Linked DNA regions of Endozoicomonas sp. GU-1. The protein of the gene in region 2 interacts with the protein of the main gene of each other region in a pairwise test. Links are inferred from orthologs where the notes say so. Each region holds a gene or a part of one and is shown on either strand. Other genes may lie near its edges. The genes, in order: O3276_RS23260 and ftsA.

Region 1 (7,349 bases), 3.7 Mb from region 2 along the record:
AGCCGATCATTTTGCCGCGCTTGTCTTCCTCAGCCGCACGATAATTCTCAACCTGCTGGGCATTGCTGGCCAGCACTTCATCGATCATGGCTTCAATGGCACCGGTATCGGTCACCTGCTTGAGGCCTTTTTTCTCGATGACAGCATCGGCCGTGCTGCACTCACCCTGCCAGAGTACTTCAAAGACCTCTTTGGCGATTTTGCCGGAGATGGTGTTGTCTTTGATGCGCTTGATCAGGCCGCCGAGCATATCGGCAGTCACCGGGCTTGCGCTGATGGCAATGCTGTTCTGATTCAGGGATCTGGACAGTTCTCCCATAATCCAGTTGGCAGACAGTTTGGCATCATCACTGGCACGGACGGTGGCTTCAAAGTAGTTTGCCGTCCCCTGGTCAGCGGAAAGTATTTCGGCATCGTAATCGCTCAGGCCAAAATCGGCGATAAAACGTGCTTTTTTGGCATCAGGCATTTCAGGCATTTCAGCCTTCAGTTTGTTAAGACGACTGTCGTCAATGATAACCGGCAGCAGGTCAGGGCAGGGGAAGTAACGGTAATCGTTCGCTTCTTCTTTGCTGCGCATGGAGCGGGCTTCGCCGGTATCACCGTTATAGAGACGGGTCTCCTGGATAACGGTGCCGCCATCTTCAATCAGGTCGATCTGGCGCTCTACCTCTTTGAGGATGGCAGCTTCCATAAACTTGAAGGAGTTCAGGTTTTTGGTTTCTGTGCGGGTACCGAACGCTTGTTGTCCTTTAGGGCGCACGGAGACGTTAACATCAAACCGCATGGAACCCTGGGACATATCGCCATCGCAGATGCCCAGTGTAGTGACAATGGAGTGCAGCTTTTTGGCAAAGGCCACGGCTTCCTCGGCATTGCGGATATCAGGTTCTGTGACAATCTCAATCAGGGGAGTGCCAGCACGGTTCAGGTCAATCCCTGACATACCATGAAAGTCTTCATGAAGACTTTTGCCCGCATCTTCCTCCAGGTGAGCGTGGTGGATGCGAATACTCTTGGTGGAGCCATCCGCCAATGTGATATCCACATGACCAGCGCCCACTATTGGCTTTTCCAGCTGGGTGGTCTGGTAGCCTTTTGGCAGATCCGGGTAGAAGTAGTTTTTACGCTCGAAAACATTCACCTTGTTGATGTCGGCATCGATGCCCAGGCCAAACTTGATGGCCATATTGATGGCTTCTTCGTTAACCAAGGGCAGGATGCCGGGCAGGCCAAGGTCTACCGCGCAGGCCTGGGTGTTGGGTGCGGCACCAAAAGCGGTGGATGCACCGGAGAATATTTTGGTTTTGGTGGCGAGCTGGACGTGAATCTCCAGTCCGATAACGGTTTCCCATTGCATATTACTGTGTCCTGTACCTGTGACCTAAACCAATACCGGAGCTTTCTGGTGCCAGTCGGTCGCCTGCTGGAAGCGGTGGCCAATATTCAACAGACGGGCTTCATCAAAGTGCTGGCCAATGATCTGCAGGCCGACCGGGCGCTGGTTTGCCATGCCAGCAGGAACGGATAATCCGGGCAGGCCTGCCAGGTTAACCGACAGTGTATAGATATCCGAGAGGTACATGGCGACCGGATCATTGCTCATGGAGCCAATGTCAAAGGCGGATGTCGGGGCGTTAGGGCCCATGATGACATCACACTCTTTAAAGGCGTTGAGGAAGTCGTCACGGATCAGGCGACGGATCTGCTGGGCCTTACGGTAATAGGCGTCGTAGTAGCCAGCCGAGAGGGCATAGGTACCCACAATAATACGACGTTTGACTTCTTCACCAAAACCTTCGCTGCGGCTGCGAAATGTAGAGATCCATTAAGTCTTTTGGATCTTCGCAGCGATGCCCGAAACGCACGCCGTCAAAGCGGGACAGGTTGGAAGAGGCTTCTGCCGGGGCAATCACGTAGTAGGCAGGAATGCACAGCCTGGCATTAGGCAGGCTGACCTCCTTGACGTTTGCACCGAGTTTTTCATATTCGGCAATGGCATTGCGGATCTGTTGTTCCACTTCACTGTCCAGTCCGGCCGCGAAGTACTCTTTTGGCAGCCCAATGGTCAGGCCTTCCAGGGAGTCATTCAGTGTTGCCGTGTAGTCCGGTACTTCATGGTCAAGACAGGTGGAGTCCCGGTTATCAAAGCCCGCCATGGTGTTCAGCATAATGGCGGCATCTTCAGCGGAGCGGGTCATCGGGCCAGCCTGATCAAGGCTTGATGCGTAGGCCACCATACCCCAGCGGGAAACCCGGCCATAGGTTGGCTTCAGTCCGGTAATGCCGCAGTGTGAGGCAGGCTGGCGAATGGACCCGCCGGTATCCGTGCCGGTAGCGCCAGCTGCCAGCTGGGCTGCTACAGCTGCCGCAGAACCGCCGGAGGAGCCGCCGGGGATGGCAGATTTGTCCCATGGGTTTTTGACCGGGCCATAATGGCTGTTTTCATTGGAAGAGCCCATGGCAAACTCATCCATATTGGTTTTGCCCAGCATAACGGCACCGGCATCCCTGAATTTGCCGGTGACGGTGGACTCATAAGGGGCAACAAAGTTGTCCAGCATTTTTGAACCACAGGAGGTTTTTACGCCTTGTGTGCAGAACAGGTCTTTATGGGCAACGGGAATGCCGGTCATGGCGTGGGCATCGCCCGCCGCACGGCGCTGGTCGGCGGCGGCTGCCTGTTCCAGGGCTAACGTTTCAGTCACCGTAATAAAGCTGTTGATGTCACCATCGAACTGCCTGATTCGGTCAAGGTAGGTTTGTGTCAACTCGACACTGGATATTTCGCCACTGGCTAATGCCCGGCTCTGTTCTGCAATGGTTTTATCGTACATGGGATTCGTTCGGTTGGAAGACGTATGGTATAGAAGAGGCTCAGCTTCTACCGGACTCAGAGCAGTTATTATGAAAATAATGCCTTTTCGGCGTTTCTACCACGATCACTGCTGCAATATTTTCTGACGTGTCACTCAATAACACGCGGAACCAGAAAGAGGCCTTCTTCAACGGCAGGTGCGCAGCCCTGTAATTGCTCTCGCTGGTTTTCTTCGGTGACCTGGTCAGGGCGCAGGCGCTGGATGGCATCCAGAGGGTGTGCCAGGGGTTCCACGTCCTGTGTATCAACGGCCTGCATGCTATCGACCAGTTCCAGTATGCTGCTGATGGTGGCAGCGGTTACTTCCACTGCATCGTCGTCAATGGACAGACGTGCAAGTTTTGCAACCTTTTTGACTCCAGAGGCGTCGATGGCCATTGGTAATGGTTCTCCATAAATGAATAACAAGCAAATAAATAAGAAGCTAATGTATGGGCTGCCCACCTATTTCTCAAGGATTTATCGGGTGATCTATGGGATGATTACCGGAAACATCTCTGCGGGAATGGTAAATGGGGGGCTGATTGGTGTAAAAATAGAGTATTGCAGTTTAACAAAACACACGGACAGTCACCCGGTTTTTCGGTAAATCCCACTATTAAGGCCGCTGTTTGAATGCTTTTCCTGAGATAAATGATTCAGGCACAGTTGCCACAGAGCACAATTGCTGCTTGCCCTCCGGAGGCAGCATTGTTAGAGTTTCTGGAATTACCCAAGCCTTGAATCAAGGTACACCATAACATGCTGAAAAGGTTACGTGGCCTGTTTTCCAGCGATCTCTCGATTGATCTTGGAACAGCCAACACACTGGTCTATGTCCGCGAAAAGGGCATAGTGTTAAATGAACCCTCTGTGGTTGCTATCCGCAATCTCGGTACTCAGAAAAGCGTAGTGGCTGTTGGTGCCGATGCCAAGCGGATGCTGGGGCGAACCCCCGGCAACATTACCGCTATACGTCCAATGAAGGATGGCGTGATAGCGGACTTTGATGTCTGCGAGCGTATGCTCCAGCACTTTATTAACAAAGTGCATGAGAACAGTTTTATTCAGCCCAGCCCTCGTGTGCTGGTCTGTGTGCCCTGCAAATCAACCAAAGTTGAAAAACGGGCGATCCGTGAATCGGTACTGGGCGCGGGTGCCCGGGAAGTGTATTTGATCGAAGAGCCGATGGCGGCCGCTATTGGTGCCGGACTTCCGGTTGAAGAAGCCAGTGGCTCCATGGTTGTGGATATCGGTGGTGGTACCACGGAGATTGCCATTATCTCCCTTAGCGGTGTCGTCTACTCTGAATCTGTGCGCATTGGTGGTGACCGTTTTGATGACGCGATTGTGACGTATGTCCGCCGCAACTACGGCAGCCTGATTGGTGATGCTACTGCTGAGCGTATCAAGCAGGAAATTGCCATCGCCTATCCAAGTGATGAACTGCTGGAAATTGATGTGCGCGGGCGTAACCTGGCGGAAGGTATTCCCCGGAGCTTTACCCTGAACAGTGGCGAAATTCTGGAAGCGCTGCAGGAATCGCTGACGGCGATTGTTCAGGCCGTGAAAAGTGCCCTGGAACAATCACCGCCGGAACTGGCTTCGGATATTGCCGAGCGTGGCCTGGTGCTGACCGGTGGGGGTGCATTGCTGCGGGATCTGGATAAACTGATCAGTGAAGAAACCGGCCTGCCGGTTCTGGTCGCTGAAGATCCGCTCACCTGTGTGGCCCGTGGCGGCGGCAGGGCGATCGAGATGATGGATAAGCACCGTATGGATCTGTTATCCACCGATTAACGGCTCTGTTAATCAAACACCTGTTTTGCAAAATGATCAGCAATATTTCTTCCCGAGGTATTGCTGATTTGCTATTTTGGTCTGCCACTAGGAGGCTGTCCGAGAATAGACTGCCCTACTGCGGTGGCAGTAAATTGGTCTAAAAATTCCTGCTTCTTCGTCAAATAGCCCCGCTATTCTCCTCAGAAGCAGAAATTTTTATCCTCAATTTCTCGCAATCCTCGCTACGGACGCTTAAGTCCGACAGGCTCCTGGGCAAAGTTAGCAGTTCTCTTCAGGTGGTCAGTGTTATTTCGGTAATCGCGGCTTTTCCGGGAAGTGTTGAACTCATCACCTTTAATAGCTGATCACTGAAAATTGTCAGCCAGACATGGGTGTCGATAGGACGGTGCTTCAGGTTTTTGATATGGCATTTTCAAGGCAATTAATTTGAGGCCTGGTAATACCAATTCCGCCTTCTAAATATGAGATCGAGCAAGTCATTTTGGACAGCTGGGCAAGGCGGAATGACGAGTAATAGCAGGGCTATTGCGAGGAATTCCAACGAAGATCCAGCTGTTCAAAATGGCTGCGCAGTTCATATTTAGAAGGTGGAATTGGTATAAGGAGCAGGTTATTAAACCGATTTTCAGTCAACGCCAGTCACTGGTCACGCGCTTTGTTTTGCTGATCATCCTGTCATTGGCGATTTTGTATTTTGATCATAGCTATCGCGCCCTGTCACAGGTTCGCCAGTGGCTGACTGTTGCTGCTACGCCTGTCCTGTTTCTTGCTGATCTGCCCGGGCGTATCTGGGGAACCGCTTCACAGGTGGTGATGTCGCACAACGACTTGCTTCAGGAAAACGCCCGTCTCAAGGCACGAAACCTGATTCTTGAACAGAAGGTTCAGAAGCTTGCTTCATTAACCGCCCAGAATATCCGTCTGCGGGAGTTGCTGAACTCTTCTGAACTGGTGGATGAGCAGGTATTGGTTGCCGAGGTGGTTGGCGTTGACCCTGATCCTTTCCGGCACCGGGTGATCATTAACAAGGGAGCCATTGACAAGGTTTACGAAGGGCAGGCCATTCTCGATGCTCATGGCGTGATGGGGCAGGTCATTGAAGTCAGCCCGGTCAGCAGTCGGGTGTTGATGCTGACCGATGTGGCGGCCCGCATTCCTGTGCAAAATCACCGAACCAAATATCGAGCTATTGCTACGGGGACCGGTCGTACGGATCGCCTTGAATTGCAGCATATCCCGGTGACTGAAGATTTTCAGGAGGGGGATCTGCTGACCAGTTCGGGGCTGGGGGGCATCTATCCCGAGGGCTACCCGGTGGGGGTGGTTACCCGGGTTATCCATAATTCCGGCGATGCCTTTGCCTCTATTGAAGTTAAGCCTCTTGCTGAAGTGAATAGAAGCCGGGTTGTGCTTCTGGTTTTTCGGGAAGTCTCCGGCCTGATTGAGCCGATCAACGCTGCCCAGACGGATGTTTCAAAGACCAGGGCGGAGAAGAAACCAGATGAGGTGCGGCGATAATGGTTCAGCAGGCTAATGCCCACTGGGTGGTGTGGATGACCCTGCTGGTGGGGGCAATGTTCAGTATTATGCCATTGCCTGAATGGTTATCACTGGTTCGCCCGGCATGGGTTCCGCTGGTGGTTATCTACTGGGTTCTGGCATTGCCGGAGCGGTTTGGTTTGCTGTTTGCCTTTATCACTGGTTTGCTGCTGGATGTGTTTCAGGGAAGTCTGTTTGGGTTGAACTCCCTGGGGATGACCATGATTGCTTTTATTGTGCTCAGCCTGCATCGGCGGCTCAGGTTATTTCCTGTCTGGCAACAGGCCTTCATGGTGTTCCTGATGGTAGGTTTTTATCAACTGCTGCTACTGTGGGTTCGCAGTGCTGCTGGGAATACGATTCCCTCTGTCTGGTATTTGCTGCCTTCATTATCCAGTGCGCTTATCTGGCCGTGGGTTATGTCCGGGCTGCGTTTTTTGAGGCGCTATTTTCGGGTGGTCTAGGAGGCTCCTTCATTGGCCTCCTGGAAAACCCACACTGCCTTTTTACCGAGGTCTTCATTTGCGAAGGTATCTTTCAGCAAGGTTATCAACAAGACGCTTCCAATCTTTTGGCAACTGGTGTGCATTGGCATCGAATTGAATAAGAGCTGCTTGCTTGATATGTGCCTTCAATATTGTTTTCTCGTCTTCAGCTGTCAGCTGATTTTTAACGGGCAGACGGTCATAGCGAAAAATCTTGCTTGAGAAATCAATTGGGAATGCACGAACCTCATAATCAGCAGGACCTCCTGAGTGGAATTTAGCGCCTTTTCCCACAAGAATCATATTGAAGGCGTCACCCGGGTTGTAAACTCCATTATCAATAAGGTTTCTAATATCCTTAACCAGTGGAGTTAAAGCCGCATCCCAGTCTTCAAGTATGGACGGCTTCTGGCCTTCTGATAATACTTTCTTATCGTTCAGATGATTAAAAATCACAAGACTGGTTTTGCTGATCACTTCAAAAGCATTTTCTTTGGCGTATTCGCTAAATGATGGCGCGATATGGGTTGCTATTGAGTATTTGGTACCCTGAAACTCCCAACGAATAACAGCGGGTTCGATGTCAAGGGTTGGAATACCTGATTTTTTCAGGTAACTGTGCATCATTAACTCATCATAGAATTGATGTGGGGCCGCATTCATTG
Region 2 (7,433 bases):
ATGGCTGGTTCCTGGCTCGACAGTTTGAAAACGAAGCCAATCCTGAATATCACCGGAACACCACCGCCCCTGAAATTTTGCAGGATTTTGCCGGCCAGCGGCTGGATTATTTTGTCAGTGGCTACGGCACCGGCGGTACCATCACCGGTGTCGGTGAAGTACTTAAGGCTGCCCGTCCAGACATCAAAATCATCTGCACCGAACCTGCCAGTGCGGCATTGCTCAGTGGCAAAGAGTGGGCACCGCACAAGATTCAGGGTTGGACACCGGATTTTATCGCCCCGGTCCTTAACCGTGACGTCATTGATGAAGTATTGCCGGTTGATGACGTGGTTGCCCGTGATACCGCGCTTGAACTGGCTCGCAAAGAAGGCATCTTCTGTGGTATCTCTGCCGGTGCAACGGTTGCGACTGCACTTGAAGTGGCTGAAACTGCGCCTGAAGGCTCTACCATTCTGGCCATGTTGCCGGATACCGGCGAACGTTACATGTCTACCTTCCTGTTTGAGGATATAGCCGAAGGTTCAGACGACGAAGTGCTGGAAACCTTAAAGTAATACTGTCTTGAGTTATTCGATACAGAACCTCGAAGACGGCTCCAGACTGTTTACAAGTACGAAGCCGTTCACCCTTGCCAATGGCCGGGTATTGGAACACTGGCAGTTGTGTTACGAAACGTTCGGTCATTTGAATAAGCCAAGGGATAATGTTGTTCTGATTCATCATGCCTTGAGTGTCGGGCCCCATGTCGCTGCCACTGAAGCCAATCCGAAAAAGGGTTGGTGGCAGGCCTTGGTGGGGCCGGGCAAAGCGGTTGATACCGACAGGTATCATGTTATTTGCATCAATAATTTGGGCAGTTGTTTTGGTTCAACCAGTCCGCTGACCATTAATCAGGTGACCGGCAAGCCCTGGGCAGGGGACTTTCCGGAGGTGGTGATGGCAGACATGGTGCACAGTCAGAAGTTATTACTGGATCATCTCGGCATTGAGAGCCTGTATGCCATGATTGGTAACTCAATGGGCGCTATGGTTTCACTGACCTGGGCAATTGATTATCCAGATTCAGTGCAAAGGTTACTGTTGACCAGTTCGTCCTATAAGGCATATCCGGCCAATATTGCTAACCGTCGGATCCAGCAGGAATCGATTCGGCTGGATCCGGCTTTTCAAGATGGCAATTATGCACCGGATGCCCGGCTGAACGGATTTCGATTGGCACGAAAGCTTGGGCTTTATACTTATCGTAACGCCGCTGAATGGAACCGACGCTTCAATAGTTTCAACAACATCGGTATGCGTGATGAGGAAATCAACAGCTATATGGATTATAACGCCGATCTGTTTTGCCGCAGCTTTGATGCCAATTGCTATTTGGTACTGACCGCCGCAATGGACCAATATGATGTGACGCAGCCATACGGATCACTCGAAGCCACTTGCGGCAGAATCACCGCTAAAACCACAGTGATTTCGGTAGAGAGTGATATTCTGTTCACTCCGCAACAACAGCAAGAGCTGTACCAGGGGCTGCTGAAGGGACGGGTGGACTGTCACTATATCAATCACCCCTCTCAATATGGCCATGATGCCTTCCTGGTAGAAACCGAAGCCTTCGATCGCTACCTGCGGGCATTTCTCGACTGAAAGCTGACGTTAAAAAAAACCGCCCTGAGGAAGAAAAAAATCAGCCTTAAATTCTACTTACTTGCTCTGTAGATATATCTCGAAGGGTCCTGAGGCTTACCATTTTTCAAGACCTCAAAGTGAACGTGTGGTCCGGTTGACCGCCCGGAACTGCCCATTCTGGCAACGGCCTGCCCTCTGGTGACAATATCACCGACCTTGACCAGGTTTTCATCATTGTGGGCATAACGTGTCAGATAACCATTGCCATGATTGACCTCCACCAGAAGCCCAAAGCCTGAGCGGGTGCCTGACCAGACAACAACACCTGCCGCCACGGAAATAATGTCTGAGCCGCGCTTACCGGCAAAATCCACACCATTATGCCAGGCACCCTTACCGGTAAACGGGTCGGTACGGCGACCATAGCGGGAAGAGAGCCAGCCTTTTCTGACGGGCAACCCCGCCAGAAATGCATCGTCGTGCAGGGTTCTGTTGGCAATAAGATTATCCAGAAGGTCCAGTTGTTCTTCACGGTTATCGATCTGATCCGCCAATTGATCAATAGCCTCAATCAGACTCACCTTGCTGTAGGCTGCTTCTGCTTCAGTAAACTCCTGAGGTCCACCCAGTGCAGGCGCTTCATTGAAGTCAAACTCACCGTCATCCAGTTTTGCCTTGCTGGTAAGGCGTTCGCCAAGGGCATCAAGTCGGGTCATACGCCCCTGAAGTTCAGACAGCCTGAGCATCAGGGCATCCAGCTGGTTTTGTGCCTGCTGACGAACCAGGCCAAGATCCTGTTGCTGTGTATCCAGAACCTGTTTCCAGTTTTTAACGCCCTCACTGGTTAACATGTGCTCCTGGTTATTGGTCAACCAGGCATACATTGCGCCACCACCAACGGCCATGGAGAGCAAAAAAGCACAGCAAAACAGAACCCCTACCCGTTTTCCACTTCCGGAATAAGTTCGGGTTTGAGAATGATCCTGGTTAACAACAATAATTTTCATCAGCAACCCTTAATGCCCAACCCGCAGCATATCTCCACTATTGTATTTCAGGAGCATGCAAAATACAGAACCAGAGGACGGATTTCCTCACTTCCACAGCTACGCTCGTCTACATCCCACCCTGCACGGGAGCCACCTGATACTGATGTTATCGTTGTAAAACGGTATTTTTTAATGCGCTCAACGACAGTTCAAGGTCAAAAAAACAGTACTCTTGAACAACATGCCCTTATCAGAAACCAGTTCGGGATAAAGACTTTTTACTGACAGCCTCCTAGAAAAAAGGCCACTATCATTGTGGCCTGATTCAAGACTAAATTTGTCCAGCCTCGCAAAAAATCACGTAATGATCAGCATTAACTCAAAAAGCAGTCATCAGGCCGTTACAGCAACGGGCTTCTGATAGGAGATCGGAGAAACCTCAGCCTCTTCGAAAGTCACTATCTCCCATAATTTTTCATTGGCAAGCAACGTTCTAACCAGTTTATTGTTAAGTTCATGGCCAGATTTATGACCGATGAACTGGCCAATCAAACTATGCCCCAGCAAATAAAGGTCGCCGATCGCGTCCAGCATCTTGTGCTTGACAAACTCATCGTGATAGCGGAGGCCATCTTCATTGAGAATTCGGTACTCATCGACAACAACCACATTATCCACGCTGCCGCCAAGGGCCAGATTCTGGGAACGCAGGTACTCGACATCACGCATAAAGCCGAAAGTACGGGCCCTGCTCACTTCCTTCACAAAAGAGGTACTGGAGAAGTCAATCGACGCTGTCTGGGAGCGGCTTTTGAAAACAGGATGATCAAAGTCAATGGTGAAGCTTACTTTGAAACCGTCGTATGGTTTGAAGGTTGCCGTTTTATCCCCATCCGTCACCGTCACATCTTCTTTGATGCGAATGAACTTCTTGGGCGCATTCTGCTCCTGGATACCTGCGGACTGTAGCAGGAATACGAATGGACCAGCGCTGCCGTCCATTATGGGAACCTCGTGGGCACTGACCTCAACGTAGGCGTTATCAATACCCAGCCCAGCCAGGGCGGAGAGAAGGTGTTCAACAGTGTCAATTCGGGTGCCGTCTTTATGCAAAGACGTGCACAGTGTCGTCTGCCCGACATTCAGGGCATGTGCCGGAATTTCAATGACCGGGTCAAGGTCTGTACGACAGAAAATGATGCCGGTATCTACGGGAGCAGGCTTAAGAGTAAGGTAAACCTTTTCACCGGAGTGAAGGCCCACGCCCGTAGCACGAATAATATTTTTCAGTGTACGCTGTCTGATCATGATAACGCTGTTCCGCGACCTGAAAGGTCCCTGTTATTTGGATGCAACGTCACATTGTAACAAAAGTAACAATTGAGACAAGTTCGCATTTATACGCCCTGATTAATCCGCCTGACGCCTCAGAAATGCCGGTATATCGAGGTAATCGACACTATCTCCGGTCGCCACCGCTGCCCGTTTACCTTCTTCCCTCGGAGCCACTTCCCCTTCCTCCTTCTTTTTGTCACGCAACAGAGGAGAAATGTCCAGCCTGCCGTAGTCAGGTGTGCCATCTTTGTTTTTTGGCGGTGCTTTTTCAACCACCTTCAACTGCTCCCTGGCAACGCCGCCCGCACCGATACCGGTTGCCACGACAGTTACCCGCAGCTCGTCCGTTAATTCCGAGTCAATAACAGTACCGATAACAACGGTTGCATCGTTAGACGCAAACTGACTTACAACGTCGCCTACCTGGTTGTACTCACCAACGGTAAAGTCAAGGCCGGCAGTAATGTTAACCAGAACACCTTTGGCTCCCTGCAGATCAACATCTTCCAGCAGCGGACTGCGGATGGCTTTCTCAGCTGCTTCTGCTGCACGGCCGCTACCCGTGGCAACTCCGGTACCCATCATCGCCATACCCATTTCTGACATCACTGTGCGAACATCGGCAAAGTCAACGTTGATGAGACCATCACGGGTAATCAGTTCAGAAATACCCTGCACCGCACCCAGCAGAACATCATTGGCAGCACCAAAGGCATTGAGCAGACTGACATCACTGCCAAGCACTGGCAGTAACTTTTCATTGGGAATGGTAATCAGCGAATCCACATGTTCCTGAAGCTCTTTCAGACCTTCTTCGGCAACCGCCATTCTGCGCTTGCCTTCAAAACCGAATGGCTTCGTGACCACGGCCACGGTCAGTGCGCCAAGCTCCCGGGCTATCTCGGCAACCACCGGAGCTGCACCGGTCCCGGTACCACCGCCCATGCCAGCGGCAATAAAGACCATATCCGCACCTTTGAGGAGCTCGGCGATACGCTCCCGGTCTTCCATCGCCGCCTCGCGACCGACATTCGGGTTCGCGCCTGCACCAAGCCCTCGCGTGATCGAGGCTCCCAGCTGCAGGTGAGTATGGGCCTGCAAATGCTGCTTTTTCAGCGCCTGGGCGTCAGTGTTTGCACAGGCAAACTCAACACCTTCGAGCTGACTATTCAGCATGTGGCAGACTGCATTACCACCACCACCACCGACACCGATAACTTTTATGACCGCTTCCTGCGGTACGTTATCCACCAATTCAAACATGGTCATCTCCTTTTTATCACCCTTAATCTAACAAATACTTACCAATACCGTTACTGAAAACCTGCGCGGCTAAACACTTAAAAGTTTTGAAACCAGCGCTTCATCTTGTCCATCAGCCCAGCATCCTGAGGTTTGCTGGCGATCGACTTTTTCAAACCGTCTTTCTGCATTTTCTGGCCGTAGTGCAACAGCCCGACACCCGTTGAATAAATGGGATTACTGACCACATCACTCAGCCCTTTCACTAACTGCGGCACACCCAGCCTGACCGGCATGTGGAAAATCTCTTCTGCCAATTCAATAGCTCCCTCGATCTTGGAAGTACCACCGGTCAGAACGATGCCTGCGGGGATCAGGTCTTCGAAACCACTGCGCCTGATCTCTGCATTAATTAACGTAAACAGCTCGTCATAACGAGGTTCTACCACCTCTGCCAGCGCCTGCCGGGAAAGCTCCCTGGAAGGTCGCTCACCGACACTGGGAACTTTAATGGTTTCATCGGCTCCAGCCAGCTGCGCCAGGGCACAGGCATATTTAATCTTTATGTCCTCGGCATTTTGCGTCGGTGTCCGCAAGGCCATGGCAATGTCATTGGTCACCTGATCACCGGCAATGGGAATCACTGCCGTATGCCGAATCGCACCATCGGTAAAGATGGCAATATCTGTCGTGCCACCGCCGATATCCACCATACAGACGCCCAGCTCTTTCTCATCTTCTGAAAGCACCGAATAACTTGAAGCCAGCTGTTCAAGAATAATATCGTCCACTTCCAGACCACAGCGACGGATGCAGTTCTCAATATTCTGGGCCGCATTAACAGCACAGGTCACCAGGTGAACCTTGGCTTCCAGCCGGACACCGGACATCCCGTGAGGCTCCTTGATTCCCTCCTGGTTATCAATGGCATACTCCTGTGGAAGAATATGCAGAATACGCTGATCCGCCGGGATCGCCACCGCCTGGGCGGCATCAATCACCCGGTCAATATCGGCACCATTCACTTCACGCTCACGTATCGCAACGATACCATGGGAGTTAAGACTCTTGATGTGATTGCCGGCAATACCGGCATAGACCGAGTGTATCTGACACCCGGCCATCAGCTCAGCTTCTTCAACGGCTCTCTTAATGGCATGGACCGTAGAGTCAATATTAACCACAACGCCACGCTTAAGCCCGCGGGAAATATGCGAGCCGATGCCGATGACTTCAATGTCACCCTCAGCGTTGAGCTCTCCGACAATAGCCACGACTTTCGAGGTGCCTATATCCAACCCAACGATCAATCTTCCATTATCTGCCGCTGTCATGGCATCAATCTTCCCAAACTTCTCTAACGATCATAAATCTGAGCCTGGCTGACTTATTTTGACCCCGTGTTAACCAGCGTCTCACTCCAGGCAACCGAAGCACCGTTCAAATAGCGCAAATCTACCCGCTTTACCTGATCCCAGCGAGACTCCAGCCTGGCATGATAAAGACGGACAAAACGCTGCAGTCTTTCCATCCTTCGGTCACGACCAATATTGACCTCAACATGTCCTATGGTAAATCGCCATGAGCCACTATTGCTACGTTTCAGCATGGTCAGCCTGAGCCCCATAGGCCGGAGCAACTGACTGATGGCCAGATATTGCTGCATCACCTCCACCGCCAGCTCTTCCGGGCCACCCAGAACCGGCATGGCGGAAAAACCGGCAATATCCTCTGGTGCAAACACCTCACCTTCATTGCTGATCAGGGCGCTGCTGCCCCACCTCGCCACCGGCTGCTGTTCGGTCAGGCTCACCTGGACACTGTCAGGCCACTGTCGTCGAACCGAGGCGGTCTTAATCCAGGGCATTGCCATCAGAACCTGCTGCATCTCGCGCAAATCCAGGGCAAAAAAACGGTCCTGTAAGTGAGGCTGCAAAACACCCTCGACTTGCTCTCTGGATAAATACTCAAAGCCTGCATGCACTTCCACCCGTGCTATCGGCTGATTCAACCAGTTCACCAACCACGGCATTGAGCCCAGCAAGCCTGCCAGCAGAACAAGAGACACCAGAACCTGAAGCACTCTTTTCCACGGCAGTGTTTTTTCCCTCTGCCAACAACCTGTTGACCGTCCCTTCGGGATGCGCCCCGTACTTCCCCCGACCAACCGGCTGAAACAGACCAACCTGCTCGATCAGACATCCGCTGTTTTCAATATTTCAATCACCAGTTCATCGA

Evidence for each region.
Region 1: the proteins of ftsA (region 2) and O3276_RS23260 interact in binary tests that used the Escherichia coli proteins (3 or more experiments, as listed by UniProt). The link is inferred for Endozoicomonas sp. GU-1 from one-to-one orthologs.

What each region holds. Positions count from the first base shown.
Region 1 is NZ_CP114771.1:5,526,395-5,533,743, forward strand. What follows is about bases 2,840-5,638. They hold O3276_RS23260 (rod shape-determining protein), read left to right. Parts: upstream 2,840-3,619; coding sequence 3,620-4,657; downstream 4,658-5,638. Other genes in these bases: gatC (Asp-tRNA(Asn)/Glu-tRNA(Gln) amidotransferase subunit GatC), read right to left, coding at 2,969-3,256; mreC (rod shape-determining protein MreC), read left to right, coding at 5,222-5,638. Outside these bases: Asp-tRNA(Asn)/Glu-tRNA(Gln) amidotransferase subunit GatB, read right to left, coding at 1-1,360; more of mreC, read left to right, coding at 5,639-6,178; rod shape-determining protein MreD, read left to right, coding at 6,178-6,663; O3276_RS23275 (hypothetical protein), read right to left, coding at 6,718-7,349. UniProt on the Escherichia coli protein: Forms membrane-associated dynamic filaments that are essential for cell shape determination. Acts by regulating cell wall synthesis and cell elongation, and thus cell shape.
Region 2 is NZ_CP114771.1:1,807,902-1,815,334, forward strand. What follows is about bases 4,412-7,294. They hold ftsA (cell division protein FtsA), read right to left. Parts: upstream 6,530-7,294; coding sequence 5,294-6,529; downstream 4,412-5,293. Other genes in these bases: ftsZ (cell division protein FtsZ), read right to left, coding at 4,412-5,216; O3276_RS07285 (cell division protein FtsQ/DivIB), read right to left, coding at 6,583-7,263. In the rest of the region: cysK (cysteine synthase A), read left to right, coding at 1-557; homoserine O-acetyltransferase MetX, read left to right, coding at 565-1,647; O3276_RS07265 (M23 family metallopeptidase), read right to left, coding at 1,701-2,636; lpxC (UDP-3-O-acyl-N-acetylglucosamine deacetylase), read right to left, coding at 3,012-3,926; more of ftsZ, read right to left, coding at 4,029-4,411; O3276_RS07290 (D-alanine--D-alanine ligase), read right to left, coding at 7,390-7,433. UniProt on the Escherichia coli protein: Essential cell division protein that assists in the assembly of the Z ring. May serve as the principal membrane anchor for the Z ring.